Regions from separate parts of the Collimonas sp. GW821-FHT07E08 genome, predicted to be linked through region 2. Evidence: predicted binding sites of a transcription regulator. Region 2 holds the regulator's gene; the other holds the start of a gene.
The links. The regulator LexA, encoded in region 2, represses DNA repair genes until DNA is damaged. The targets are predictions, from matches to a motif close to ACTGTATNNNNATACAGT.

Region 1: a site for LexA is predicted at 1,497-1,514, ahead of AC07RZ_RS16865 (DUF2471 family protein). Genes of this name have one in related genera too.

What each region holds. Positions count from the first base shown of each region.
Region 1 is NZ_JBWKQR010000012.1:125,100-132,339, forward strand. It holds gene AC07RZ_RS16860 (M3 family metallopeptidase) at 1-1,368, opposite strand, end outside; gene AC07RZ_RS16865 (DUF2471 family protein) at 1,570-1,842, shown strand; gene AC07RZ_RS16870 (nuclear transport factor 2 family protein) at 1,859-2,338, opposite strand; gene AC07RZ_RS16875 (MFS transporter) at 2,511-3,698, shown strand; gene treF (alpha,alpha-trehalase TreF) at 3,723-5,366, opposite strand; gene AC07RZ_RS16885 (nitrate reductase) at 5,433-7,240, opposite strand, start outside.
Region 2 is NZ_JBWKQR010000003.1:283,903-291,142, forward strand. It holds gene AC07RZ_RS05750 (inositol monophosphatase family protein) at 1-294, opposite strand, end outside; gene AC07RZ_RS05755 (RNA methyltransferase) at 447-1,223, shown strand; gene lexA (transcriptional repressor LexA) at 1,224-1,874, opposite strand; gene rpsF (30S ribosomal protein S6) at 2,190-2,558, shown strand; gene priB (primosomal replication protein N) at 2,608-2,970, shown strand; gene rpsR (30S ribosomal protein S18) at 2,957-3,241, shown strand; gene rplI (50S ribosomal protein L9) at 3,268-3,720, shown strand; gene AC07RZ_RS05785 (replicative DNA helicase) at 3,838-5,238, shown strand; gene AC07RZ_RS05790 (DUF47 domain-containing protein) at 5,425-6,051, shown strand; gene AC07RZ_RS05795 (inorganic phosphate transporter) at 6,055-7,065, shown strand.

The sequences.
Region 1 (7,240 bases), on a different contig from region 2:
GGTGACATCCGCCTTGGCGAAATTATTGTTGTTGATGACCACCGGCAGCGTGCCGCCGTTGTGGCCGGACTGGCTGCGGAAGATGTGCATCCAGGCGCCGCTGCGCTTGCTGGCGCGCGCATAGTTGTCGCCGATGAACAAGCCGATGAGTGCGTTGTCGCGGTTGCGCACTTCCCACAGGCGGGCATCGGCGTGATGCAGCGCGACGCCGTGCTGCTCGACAAAGCTGAGGCCGAACAGGCGCTGGGCGCAGTCGAACATGGCGCCGATCATGTTTTCCAGCGCGAAATACGGCTTCAGTTCGGCGTCGTCGAGGTCGTAGCGTGCCTGCCGCACTTTCTCGGCCAGGTAGCGCCAGTCCCAGGCCGCGATCGGCGTCGGCTGGCCCAGGCTGCGCGCCATCTCGGTCAGCGCCGCGCGGTCGTCCTCGGCTTTCTTCTTGGCTGGTTCCCATACCTTGCCGAGCAGGGCTGACACGGCTTCCGGCTTGCCGGCCATGCGGTCGATCAGCTGGTAATCGGCATAGGTCGGATATCCGTGCAGCTGCGCCTGCTCCTGGCGCAGCGCCATGATTTCGGCGGCGACCGGCCGGTTGTCGTGGACGCCGTCATGGGCGCCGCGCGCGACCCGGCCGCGCCAGACCGCTTCGCGCAGGTCGCGCCGGTCCGAGAATGTCAGGAACGGTTCGGCCAGCGAGGGCGACAGCGTGATCACATGGCTGCCGGCCGGCAGGCCGCACTGCTGCGCCGCCGCCGCGGCCGAAGCACGCAGGAATTCAGGCAGGCCGGCCAGCGCGGCTTCGTCTTCCAGCGCCAGCGAAAAACCGGATTCGTCAGCCAGCACGTTTTGCGTGAACGCCGTGCTCAAGGCGGCCAACCGTTCAGTCAATGCGCTGTAGCGCAGCCGCGATGCCGGCGGCAGGCTGGCGCCGGCGCGCACGAAATCCAGGTGCACGCGCTCCAGCAGGCGCAGCTGTTCAGGATCCAGGTCAAGTTCCGCGCGGCGCGCGTACAGCGCGGCGATGCGCGCAAACAGGCCGGCATGCAGGTAGATCGCATTCCTGTGCGCAGCCAGGCGCGGCGCCAGTTCGACTTCCACCGCTTGCAGGGCAGGCGAAGTTTCACTCGCGGTCAGGTTCTCGAACAGCAGGCTGATGCGGCTGTTCAGGCGGCCCGAAGCGTCGAAGGCGGCCAGCGTATTGGCGAAAGTCGGCGCCGCGGATTCGGCGGCGATGGCGTCGATCTCGGCCAGGTGCGCGGGCAGCGCGGCTTCAAACGCCGGGACAAAATGTTCCGCCTTTACCAGGTCGAAAGGCGGCAGTCCGTATGGGGTATTCCAGTCTTGCAACAGCGGGTTGATGGCGGTCATGGCAACTAGCATCCTGGCTAACGAAGAGAACGCTATTGTATAGCGCCGCGCGGATTCTCAACGCGACGCTGCGATAGTTGGCCGACAGCAGCCGGGTATCGATTGGGGATTTCCGCGGCTTGAATTATACTGTACATACATACAGTATAATTTGCGTGGAGAGATGTGATGATTGTTGTCAGAAGACCGGAGCTTGACGCCATGACTGCCAGACTGAAAGCCGCCATCGCAGCCATCGTGAGGCGCTATCGCAACGCCGATGCGCTGCTGACCTGGTCATTGATGCATCAGATCGAAAACGAAGCCATCGCGGCGCTGGCGCAACTGGAAGATGCCGAGCTGGCGCAGATCAACATGCTGCGCGCCTACCCGGTCGCCTATCCGCGCACCGACGACCCGGTCAATTTCGGCAACGCCAACCGGGTGCCGGTGGTTTTTTCGCTGATCTACAACGAATACAGGCGGTCGCACTAAGCACCGCCTTTACAGCTTACAGGCCGAGCTCGCTCAATCCCGGATGATCGTCGGGACGGCGCCCCAGCGGCCAGTGGTATTTGCGTTCCGATTCCTTGATCGGCAAGTCGTTGATGCTGGCATAGCGCCGGTGCATCAAGCCATGTTCATCAAACTCCCAATTCTCGTTGCCGTAGGAGCGGAACCAGTTGCCGGCCGCATCGTGGCACTCGTAGGCGAAACGCACGGCGATCCGGTTGCCGTCGAAAGCCCACAACTCCTTGATCAGGCGGTAATCCAGTTCGCGCTCCCACTTGCGGGTCAGGAATTGCACCACCTGTTCCCGTCCCTGCGGGAATTCATGGCGGTTGCGCCAGATGGTGTCGACGGTATACGCCAGCGACACGCGCTGCGGATCGCGGCTGTTCCAGCCGTCTTCCGCCATCCTCACCTTCTGAATCGCGGTCTCGCGGGTGAAGGGCGGGAACGGCGGACGGGCTTCGCTGGCTTGGCTCATGGTAAGGCTCCTGGGTCGATGGATGAAAGGCTGCGGCAGACGCTGGCTGCGGACAAGCCAATACTCTACGCAATATTTCGCCGGCCCGCTGGCGGCCGTTTTACGGTGCGGCAAAGCGCCGCCCTGCGATAAGGGATAAAGTGTCGCCTGGCATTTTCAAAGGCATTTCAAGATGGAACAAGCACAAACCGGCAAACTCAGCCCCGGCCTGGTGATCATGATGTCGGTCGCTACCGGCGTCGCGGTGGCCAGCAACTATTACGCGCAGCCGCTGCTGCATACCATTGCCGCCCGCTTCGGCATTTCCAACGGCAGCGCCGGCCTGATCGTGACCGTGGCCCAGCTCGGTTATGCGCTGGGCCTGATGCTGCTGGTGCCGCTGGCCGACATCCTGGAACGGAAGAAACTGATCGTCATCATGACCCTGCTGTCCGCCTGCGGGCTGCTGATCACTGCCACCGCGCAGAGCATGGCGTTCGTCCTGCTCGGGACCGCGCTGACCGGATTGTTTTCCGTGGTGTCGCAGGTGCTGGTGCCGTTTGCCGCGACCCTGGCGGCGCCGCAGGAGCGCGGCAAGGTGGTCGGCCACGTGATGACCGGCCTGCTGCTGGGCATCCTGCTGGCGCGCACCGTGGCAGGTTACCTGTCGGCGCTGGGCGGCTGGCAGACCGTGTACTGGTTCGGCGCGGCGCTGATGATCGTGACGGCGATCGCGCTGGGACGCGCCCTGCCGCGCCACCATCAATCGCAAAGCCTGAGCTATCCGCGCTTGCTGGCGTCGATCCTGACTTTGTTCGTAGCGGAGCCGGTGCTGCGCATCCGCGCCCTGCTGGGTGCGATCATCTTCGCCGTGTTCAGTGTGCTGTGGACGTCGATTTCCTTTTTGCTGGCGGCTGAGCCTTTCCTTTATTCCGACGGCACCATCGGCCTGTTCGGGCTGGTCGGCGCCGCCGGCGCCATGGCGGCCTCGCACGCCGGACGGCTGGCGGACCGCGGCCATGCCGGCCGTTCGACTTCCATCGGCCTGGCGCTGCTGCTGTTGTCGTGGCTGCCTCTGGTGTTTGCCAAGAGTTCGCTGATCGGCCTGGTCGTCGGCATCCTGCTGCTGGACCTGATGGTGCAGGCAATCCACGTCACCAACCTGAGCGTGATCAATCACCTGCATCCTGAATCGAGGAACCGCCTGACCGCCGGCTACATGACGTGCTACTTCATCGGCGGCGCCTGCGGTTCGGTGCTGTCGACCTCGATGTACGGCTACGCCGGCTGGTTCGGCGTGTCGATGACAGGCGCCGGATTAAGCGCAGCCGGCCTGGCCGTCTGGCTGCTGGCCGAGCGCAAGGCCAAGCCGGTGCATTAGGGCCTGCCGGCAGCAGGCCTCGGGTCATGGACGCTGCAGTTCGGGATACAGCGCCATCAGCTGCATCGCCACGCCGTTGGTCCAGCCGAAACCATCCTGCAAGGCGTATTCGCCGCCGCCGGCTGCGGCGCCGCCGGCGGTCACATCGTATTTTTCCACCAGCTTGCCGCTGCCGGCATAGACCTGCTGCACCTTGCCCATCCAGCGCGCAGCGATGTCGCGCGCCAAGGCGTGCAAGCCGTAACGGTTCAAGCCGTCCACCGCAATCCATTGCAGCGGCGCCCAGCCGTTGGGAGCATCCCACTGCTGGCCGCTGTCGACCGGCGTGGTGACAACGCCATGCGGCTTGAGCAATTCATTGCCGGTCCAGCGCGCCACACGCGCTGCCTGCCCCGGTTCGGCGATGCCGGTGAACAAAGGATAAAGCGTGGCGGCGCCGGGGCGCGCGGTCGGCTGCCGTTTGACCCACTGATAGTCGACGTAGTAGCCGGCCGTTTCATCCCACAGGTACTTTTGCACCGCGACCCGCCGGCGTTCGGCGCGCTGCTTGAAATCGCTGCTGCAGGCAAGGTCGCGCACTCGTTCGCAGCCAAGGCGGATCGCGTTTTCCAGGCCATACAGCAAGCTGTTGAGGTCGACCGGCAGGATGGCGGTAGTCTCGATGGCGGCAAGCGTCTTGCCGTCGGCGAACCAGCGGCTGCTGAAATCCCAGCCGCTTTCGGCGCCGGCGCGCACGTCGCGGTAAACCTCGGCAGCCTGGCGGCCGCTTTGCCGGGCCAGCTTGACGTCCTCGGCATACGATTCGTCGCGCGGCGCGGCGCGGTCATCGTAGTAACGGTTCAGCACGCTGCCGTCGGCCAGCGCCACTACCCGGCGGTATGCCGCGCCGGGCTTGAGGTCGTGTTCGCCATCCATCCAGAAACCGTACTCGCGCCGCAGCTGCGGCAGGTAACGCGCATAAGCGCCGGCTTCGTCCCCGCTCGACAACAGGCCGACCATCTTGTAGTAGAACGGCGGCTGCGAGCGGCTCAGGTAATAACTGCGGTTGCCGTTCGGGATGTGGCCGTAGCGGTCGATCAGGCTGGAAAAATTGTCGACCATCGCCCGCATCAGCTGCGGCTTGCCGTTCTGCAGCAGGCCCAGCATGGTGAAGTAGGAATCCCAGTAATACACTTCGCGGAAGCGCCCGCCCGGCACCACATAAGGCTGCGGCAAAGGCAGCAGCGAAGAGGCCGCGCTGGCCGGCGCCGGCTGCTGGGTCAGGTGCGGCCACAGGCCGGCTATATGCTGCTGCAGCGACTGGCTGCGGTCGCTGGTGTAGGCGTCCGCATTGTCCTTCGGCAGGTCGAAATGCAGGCGGACAAAATCCGCCAGGATGAAACCCGGCCGATCCTTGGCCTGTCTGTATTCCGCCTCGATGGCGGCGGGCAGGCCTTTCGGCAAGGCGTCGGCAAAGGTCTTGCCGTCGCCGAAAACATGGCCCAGCTGCACCGCGGCGAACAGTTGCGGATACAGCTCGGCCGGCGGCGCCGGATATGCGGCGACGGCGGCATGGCGGCCGGCTGGCGCATCGGCGCGCGCCGGCGTGGCAAAAGCAACGCTGGCGGCTAGCGCCACGAGCGCCAGGCGCAAGCAGTTGTGCGACGTCAAGGTTAAAGAAAAAGACATGTCTCGGCTCCATCATCTCTGGTCCAGGCAGGGATGATGGTAACGCAGTCGAGCAGGCCGATCCGTTTATGCGGTTTCTTCCGCCAGGATTTCCGTCAGCAGTTTCTTGATCTCAGGAACGCAGGATCCGCAATTGCCGCCCGCCTTCAGGCAAGCGGTCACCTGCGCCACGGTGCTCAGGCCCTGTGTGCGGACCGCTGCGCAGATGGTGTTGCGGCCGACGCCAAAACACGAACACACGGTGGGGCCGGTGTCGGCGCCCTTCGCTATCGGCTGGCCCAGCAGCAAGCCGACCCTGTCCGCATCTTCCAGCCGGTCCTTGGCGAACAGGCTGGCCAGCCAGGCGCGCGACGGCAGGTCGGGCCGCGGCGACAGGAACACGCAGGCGTCGATGCGATCGTCCACCACATGCACGGCGCGATAGATGCCGGCGCTGGCATCCTGGTATTCCAGCCAGTCGGCGTCGGCAACGTCGACATCGAGCAAGCTGGCGGCCCAGGCGCCATGGTCGGCGATCGGGCTGCGGCCGGCCAGTTCGTAACGGTTGAAGCGCCGTCCCTGGATCCGCGTCCAATGGGTGACGTCGTCGAGCATCGGCAGCCTGCGGCTCAGCACAAAACCGTACCAGGCTACGCGGAACTCTTCGACCAGCACCGGCGTGTGCTTGAATTCCGGCTCGCCCGAAACCGGATCGACCACCGGATTGACCAGCGCGCCCACCCGCGCATCCGAAGCCGATTGCCCGTTCCAATGGATGGGCACAAAAATGCTGCCGCGCGCGATGCCGCCGCCATGCTGCACCCGCGCCACCATCGATCCCCAGCGGCTGGCCACGCGCGCCAGCATGCCTTCGCGCACGCCATACAGCAAAGCGTCTTGCGGATGCATGTCGACAAAGGATTCCGGCACGTGGTCGGCCAGCTTGGGCGACTTGCCGGTGCGCGTCATGGTGTGCCACTGGTCGCGCACGCGGCCGGTATTCAGGCTCAGCGGATATGCGCTGTCGGTGGCGTGGCGCGGCGCCCTTGGCACGGTGGCGACAAAGCGCGCCTTGCCGTCGGCATGGGCAAACCGGCCGTCGGCGAACAGCCGCGCCGTACCCTGTTTTTCGCCGGAGGCTGCAGTGACGATCGGCCATTGCACCGGCTGCAAGGCATCGAAGGCAGCCTGGCCGAGGCCGCTCAGGCCGGCCAGGTTGAACATGCGGCGCAGGCCGAAAGCGTCGCCGTTGCGGAAAGCGCTGAGGCGCGCGTGCTCGTCGAACACCTGGTGCGCCGCGCTGAAATCGAAACCTGCGTAGCCCATGCGCTGCGCCACCTGGCACAGGATCTGCCAGTCGGCGCGGGCTTCGCCCGGCGCCGGCAGGAAAGCGCGCTGGCGCGAGATGCGGCGTTCGGAGCTGGTGACCGTGCCATCCTTCTCGCCCCAGCCCATGGCCGGCAGCAAGACGTGGGCAAAGGCATTGGTGTCGGTTTTTTCGATGATGTCGGACACCACCACCAGTTCGCACTTGGCGAGCGCGCGCTGCACCTGGTCGGCATCCGGCAGGCTGACTACCGGGTTGGTGGCGATGATCCATACCGCCTTGACGCGGCCGGCCTCGATTGCCTGGAACAGGTCGACCGCCTTCAATCCCGGCCGGTCGGCCATGCGCGGCGCCTGCCAGAAATCCTGCACTGCCTGCCGATGCTGGGGATTGTCGAGCTCCATATGCGCCGCCAGCATGTTCGCCAGGCCGCCGACTTCGCGGCCGCCCATGGCGTTCGGCTGACCGGTGATCGAGAACGGTCCCATGCCTTCCTTGCCGATGCGCCCGGTCAGCAGATGGCAATTGATGATGCTGTTGACCTTGTCGGTGCCGGACGACGATTGGT
Region 2 (7,240 bases):
GAAACCGTGGATGAAATTGGTGGTGCCGTCGAGCGGATCGATGATCCAGACGTTTTCATTATCGTCATGCAGGTTGGCGGAGGCGCCAGATTCCTCGGCCAGGATGGCGTGGTCCGGGTAGGCATTCTTCAGTACATCAATGATCGCCGCTTCCGCAGCCTGGTCGACTTCGGTGACAAAGTCGTTATGCTGCTTTTTGGTGACTTTCAGCAAATCGAGGTCGAAAGAGGCGCGCGAGATAACCTTGGCGCCATTGCGGGCGGCCTTGATGGCCGTATTGAGCATTGGATGCATGATAGTGTTCCGTTAAAATGGCGGCACTGTGCCAACCGGGAACAGAACCACCTATATGATGAATAATAATGAACGATGCGGATGTTTCAGTGAATATTTCGAAAAATAAGCAACTTTTAGTCGAAGAAATCCGCGTAATGGCGCTATTTTAAATGAACCCGGCAAAAATCAACACGTCTCTTTTCAATCGGCTGCGCTTTGTGCTGGTCGAAACCAGCAGTCCCGGCAATGTCGGTGCTGCTGCACGCGCTATCAAAACCATGGGGTTTTCCGAGCTGGTCCTGGTCAACCCGCGTTTCCCCGACGTGTTGCAGCGTGAGGAAGCGGTCGCGTTTGCCAGCGGCGCGCAGGATGTCCTGGCGGCGGCGCGGATTGTCGACAGCCTGGAGCAGGCCCTGGAAGGCTGCAACTTCGCTGCCGCCCTGAGTGCCCGCTTGCGAGAATTTTCCCCGCCCTTGATGGCGCCGCGCGCCTTGGCGGCACAGCTGGCCGGCGATGCCAGCCTGAATGCGGCCGTCATCTTCGGCAGCGAACGTTACGGGCTGCCTAACGAGATTGTCGAAAAATGCAATGTGTTGCTGAATATCCCGGCCAATCCCGAGTATTCATCGCTGAACCTGGCGCAGGCAGTGCAGGTGCTGGCGTATGAATGCCGGGTTGCAGCCAGTGAAGATGTGTCGCCGGCAAGCAGCGGAGAGATCGGTTTCCAGGGCAACGCCGCCAGCCTGACCGACATCGACGGCATGTTCGCCCATCTTGAACAAGCCTTGATAGAGATCGAATTCCTTGATCCGGCCAGCCCGAAAAAGCTGATGCCGCGCTTGAAGCGGCTGTTCTCGCGCACCCAGCTGGAAACCGAGGAGGTCAATATTTTGCGCGGCATCGCCAGCCAGATACTGACCAAACGGCGTCGCCTTGATCGTTCCTGATTAATTCCAGCTGCGCAATAGTCCGACCGCCAGGCCCTCCAGGGCGAAATCCTCTTGGCTGGATGTCACGATGATCGGCTCGAAATCAGGATTTTCCGGCAGCAGCTGGATAGTGGAGCCGGTTTTCTGGTAACGCTTGACGGTGACGTCGTCGCCCAGGCGGGCCACCACGATCTGGCCATTCCTGGCGCTGTCGGCTTTCTTGACCGCGAGCAGGTCGCCGTCCAGGATGCCGGCGTCGCGCATCGACATCCCGCGCACCTTCAGCAGGTAATCCGGTTTGGCGCTGAACAGGGCAGGGTCGACGTTGTAGCTGGCCTGGATATGTTCTTGCGCCAGGATCGGCGAGCCCGCCGCGACCCGTCCGACCAGCGGCAGGCTGAGCTGCATCAGGGCCGGGTGCGGCAAGGCCAGCTGCGTGCCCTGGCTGCGGCTGGCGCTTTCGGTCAGCCGGATTCCGCGCGAGGTGCCGGCCGAGATCACGATGGCGCCCTTGCGCGCCAGCGCCTGCAGATGTTCTTCTGCCGCATTGGCTGAGCGGAAGCCGAGTTCCGTTGCTATTTCGGCGCGCGTCGGCGGGAAGCCGGTGTTTTCGATGGCGTCCTTGATCAGATCGAGGATTTGCTGCTGACGTGCGGTCAATTTGATCATGGCGTATTTTGGTGTAAAAAAATGGTGTGGGAGTGCTTGGAAAAGCGGTAAAAAAACAGTAAAGGCAGCGCTGGCGCGCCCAACCTATGCTGTGCATAACAACAGTCTGTATTTTTGTACAGTATTTGTGCAAATGCAAGACAATTTGATGCGATTTGACCACTCTTTAGCTATTTACTTACATCCCGGCCAGGGCCAGGGTCTGAAATCATTGAGTTTTGTTGCAATTGCTAGTACTATTGCTGGTTTTCCTCTTCCCACACTCGTCTTGACGCCGAGGTGGGCGATTTTTCAATCCGTCCAAAAGGAGCTTACATGCGTCATTATGAAATCGTATTTATCGTCCATCCAGATCAAAGCGAGCAAGTGCCTGCGATGATCGAGCGCTACAAAGGCATCGTCACTACACGTGGCGGCACTGTGCATCGCGTGGAAGACTGGGGCCGCCGCCAACTGGCATACCTGATCCAGAAACTGGCTAAAGCACATTACGTCTGCCTCAACATCGAGTGCGACAGCGAAACCCTGGCTGAAATCGAAACCGGCTTCAAGTTCAATGATGCAGTGCTGCGTCATCTGACCGTCAAGCTGAAGAAGGCCGAAACCGGTCCTTCGCCAATGATGAAGGCTGTGCAGAAGGAAGATGCTGCCAAGAGCCATCGCACCGAAGCGCCGGCAGCCTGATATCAGCCGCCTACCAGCATTCATTACGTAGCCGACGAGTTCATCAGGAGTGGATCAACCCAATAATGTGTTTCAACTGGTTGCCGTAGTCGCCGAACGTGAAGTCATACGTTATACACCGGCAGGCATCCCGATCGTATCTGCGATATTGCAGCACCGCTCGGAACCGATTGAAGCAGGCATCAAGCGCTTGATCGAATTCGAAATTGCCGCGCTAGCCGTCGGCGAGATTTCGGGAAGGTTCAGCAAGGCGCAATTGGGCGAGACATTCTGGTTTACGGGATTCATGGCACGCAAGAGCCGCAACGGTAGAAGCCTGGTATTTCACATCACGGATTTCGCTGCAACCGAAATTGCAGATGAATCAATTAGTCAAAATTTAGATACAGGAGCCAAAAATGGCATTCGGTAAAAAGTTCGATAAAAGCAAACTGAAAAACAAGCGTCAACAACAAAACCCGCTGTTCAAGCGCAAGAAATTCTGCCGTTTCACCGCTGCACACGTTGCCAGCGTTGACTACAAAGATATCGACACGCTGAAGGATTTTGTTCAGGAAAACGGCAAGATCATGCCAGCACGTCTGACCGGCACCAAGGCAATCTACCAACGTCAAGTGGACACCGCGATCAAGCGCGCGCGTTTCCTGGCGCTGCTGCCGTACACCGATCTGCACAACGCTTAATTGACGACTTGAAATAGGAGAAAAACATGCAAGTCATTCTGTTGGAAAAAGTCGTTAATCTCGGCAATCTGGGTGAAGTTGTTCGCGTCAAGGACGGTTACGCACGTAACTTCCTGATTCCGCAACGTATGGCACGTCGTGCTACAACTACTGCCATCGCTGAATTCGAAGCGAAGCGCGCCGACCTGGAAAAAGCTGCCGCCGCCAAGCTGGCTGCCGCTCAAGTCCAGGGCGAAAAACTGAACGGCCTGACCGTGCAGATTTCGCAAAAATCGGGTGTTGACGGCCGTCTGTTCGGTTCCGTGACCAACTTCGACATCGCTGAAGCGTTGACCAAGCAAGGTTTCGCAGTCGAAAAAGCACAAGTTCGTTTGCCTATCGGTCCTCTGAAGACCACCGGCGAGCACGCTGTTGCGGTTGCCCTGCATACCGACGTCGTAGTCGACATCGTTATCGCCGTGATCGGCGAGCACGTTTGATACGTTGCCTGGAATAGTTGTTGTAGTGTTAAAAAGCCGGGTTTTCCCGGCTTTTTTTATGTCCTTTTTCTGGACGCGATGGCAAGACCGATATCAGAAACGGGTATAATTCGCGCCATGAAAGCACCTTCCAAAGCACCGTCCGATCCGCAGTTAGATTCTCTCCGCGTACCCCCCCATTCCATCGAAGCAGAACAATCCGTTTTAGGCGGACTGCTGCTGGATAACGCGGCCTGGGACAAGATCGCCGACTTTGTGAACGCCGACGATTTCTATCGGTACGACCACCGCATCATCTTCCAGCACATGGTCAAGCTGATCAACGGCAGCAAGCCTGCCGACGTGATCACTGTCTATGAATCGCTGAGCGGCACCGGCAAGGCTGAAGAGGTCGGCGGCCTGAGCTACCTCAACGCGCTGGCCCAGAATACGCCGTCCGCCGCCAATATCCGCCGCTACGCCGAGATCGTGCGCGACCGCGGCGTGCTGCGCAAATTGATCACCGTCGCCGACGAGATTTCCGGCCAGGCCTTCAGCCCGCAGGGCAAGGAAGTCAAGCAGATGCTGGACGAGGCCGAATCGAAGATCTTCGCGATCGCCGAGGAAGGCGCGCGCGGCGCCCAAGGGTTCCAGGAAATCCAGCCTTTGCTGACGCAAGTTGTGGAGCGCATCGACGAACTCTACAACCGCGACAACCAGAGCGACATCACCGGCGTCTCGACCGGCTTCATCGATCTCGACAAGATGACTTCCGGCCTGCAAAAGGGCGACCTGGTCATCGTGGCCGGACGGCCGTCGATGGGCAAGACCGCATTCTCTGTGAATATCGGCGAAAACGTCGCGCTCGACAGCGGCTTGCCGGTAGCGATCTTTTCGATGGAAATGGGCGGCACCCAGCTCGCCATGCGTATGCTGGGTTCGGTCGGCAAGCTCGACCAGCACCGCTTGCGCACCGGCCGCCTGAACGACGAAGACTGGCCGCGCCTGACGCATGCGATCCAGAAGATGAACGACGCCCAGCTGTTCATCGATGAAACCCCGGCTCTGAGTTCGATCGAGCTGCGCGCCCGCGCGCGCCGCCTGTCGCGCCAATGCGGCACGCTGGGCCTGATCATCATCGATTACCTGCAGCTGATGTCAGCCAACAACGCCGGCGAAAACCGTGCGACCGAAATTTCTGAAATCTCGCGTAACCTGAAGGGCCTGGCGAAAGAGCTGCAGTGCCCGGTGATCGCGCTGTCGCAGCTGAACCGTTCTCTGGAGCAGCGTCCCAACAAGCGTCCCGTGATGTCGGACTTGCGCGAATCCGGCGCTATCGAGCAGGATGCCGACGTCATCCTGTTCATCTACCGCGACGAGGTGTACAACCCCGATTCGCAAGAAAAGGGCACCGCCGAAATCATTATCGGCAAGCAGCGTAACGGCCCGATCGGCAGCGTCCGGCTGAGTTTCCTCGGCCAATACACTAAATTCGACAATTACGTTGGTAATCTGGATGCGCCGTACGGCGGCGACTGACCGCCGTTTCCATTTTTTGTTGCAGTAATGCGAAACAGGTAAAACCAGCTTAACAACGTTTGGGCGAGCCTGATATATTTCAGTTTCGTGACATTTGTTTGCTTTAAATCAATATATTCGGCAGATAATAGTTAGTAAGTAGCGCAGTAAGTAGATTCAGCTTAACCCTCAGAAGAGAGAATAAACATGTTTGGACGATTGATGCCCACCGAGGGCAAATTCTTTGAGCTCTTTAACCAGCACGCAGAGTTATGCGTCAAGGGCGCCAAGGAAATGGTGGCGTTGATGACTAATTTCGACGATCTGGAAATCCGCGTGCACGCTATCGAAGGCATTGAGAAGCAGGCCGACCAGGTCACCCATCATGCGATCGACATGCTGCACAAGACTTTCATCACGCCTATCGATCGCGACGATATCCATCAGCTGATCACGCGCATGGACGACATCCTGGATTTGCTGGAAGACGCGGCGCAGACCATTTCCCTGTACGACATCAAGGCCATCACGCCGGAAGCCAAGCGCCTGGCCGAGCTGTGCCTGGGTTGCGCGGAAAAGGTCAAGGCAGCGGTGGGCCTGCTGCACAACATGGACAACTCGCGTGAAATCCTGGCCATCTGCGTCGAGATCGACCGCCTGGAATCGGATGCCGACCACGTGATGCGCGCCGCCATGTCGAAGCTGTTCCGCGACGAACCGGACGTGCGCACCCTGATCAAGCTGAAAGCCATTTACGAGTTGCTGGAAACGGTAACGGACCGTTGCGAAGATGTCGCCAACATCATCGAAGGCATCATCGTAGAAAACGCCTGATCCATGCACACTCTTCAAATCAGTATCTACGTTCTCGTTTTCCTCATTGCACTGGCGCTGGTATTCGATTTCATGAACGGCTTCCATGATGCCGCCAACGCTATCGCTACCGTGGTTTCCACCGGCGTCCTGAAGCCGCAGCAGGCAGTCGCCATGGCAGCCCTGTTCAATTTCATTGCGATCGCGGTATTCCAGCTGCATGTGGCCGCCACGGTGGGCAAGGGCACCATCGATCCGAATGTGGTCGACCATTACGTCGTGTTCGGCGCGCTGGTCGGCGCCATCTGCTGGAACATCCTGACCTGGTACTACGGCATTCCGTCGTCGTCTTCGCACGCCTTGATCGGCGGCCTGGTCGGCGCCGCGGTAGCCAAGGCCGGCACCGGTTCGCTGATCTCGGCGGGCCTGATCAAGACGATTGCGTTCATCGTCCTGTCGCCGCTGCTGGGTTTCGTGTTCGGCTCGATCATGATGGTGCTGGTGTCGTGGATCTTCGTGCGCTCCACGCCGCGCAAGGTCGACAAATGGTTCCGCCGCCTGCAGCTGGTGTCAGCCTCGATGTACAGCCTGGGCCACGGCGGCAACGATGCGCAAAAGACCATCGGCATCATCTGGATGCTGCTGATCGCCACCGGCTTTTCGCAGCAGAGCGATACGCTGCCGCCTTGGTGGGTGATCATTTCCTGCTATAGCGCGATCAGCCTGGGCACCTTGTTCGGCGGCTGGCGCATCGTCAAGACCATGGGCCAGAAGATCACCAAGCTGAAGCCGGTGGGCGGCTTTTGCGCCGAAACCGGCGGCGCCATCACCTTGTTCCTGGCGACCATGCTGGGCGTTCCTGTCTCGACCACCCACACCATCACCGGCGCCATCGTCGGCGTCGGCGCGGCGCGCCGGGTCTCCGCGGTGCGCTGGGGAGTGGCTGGAAATATCGTCTGGGCCTGGGTGCTGACGATCCCGGCGTCGGCCTTCATGGCCGCGATTGCCTGGTGGATAGGCAGGCACATCTTGTAAGAAATTTTGCAAGAGAAAGTGGAAAAGGGCGATGCAGCGGGATTGTGCATCGCTTTTTTTACGCTTGATAGGGATATTTTTTGTGTACGTTTGCCTGGTTGCCATGGTCTTCCATAGCTACTACAATAATTTCCGCGGGGAAATCAATGGTAGTTTGACTACAATAAGCACATGC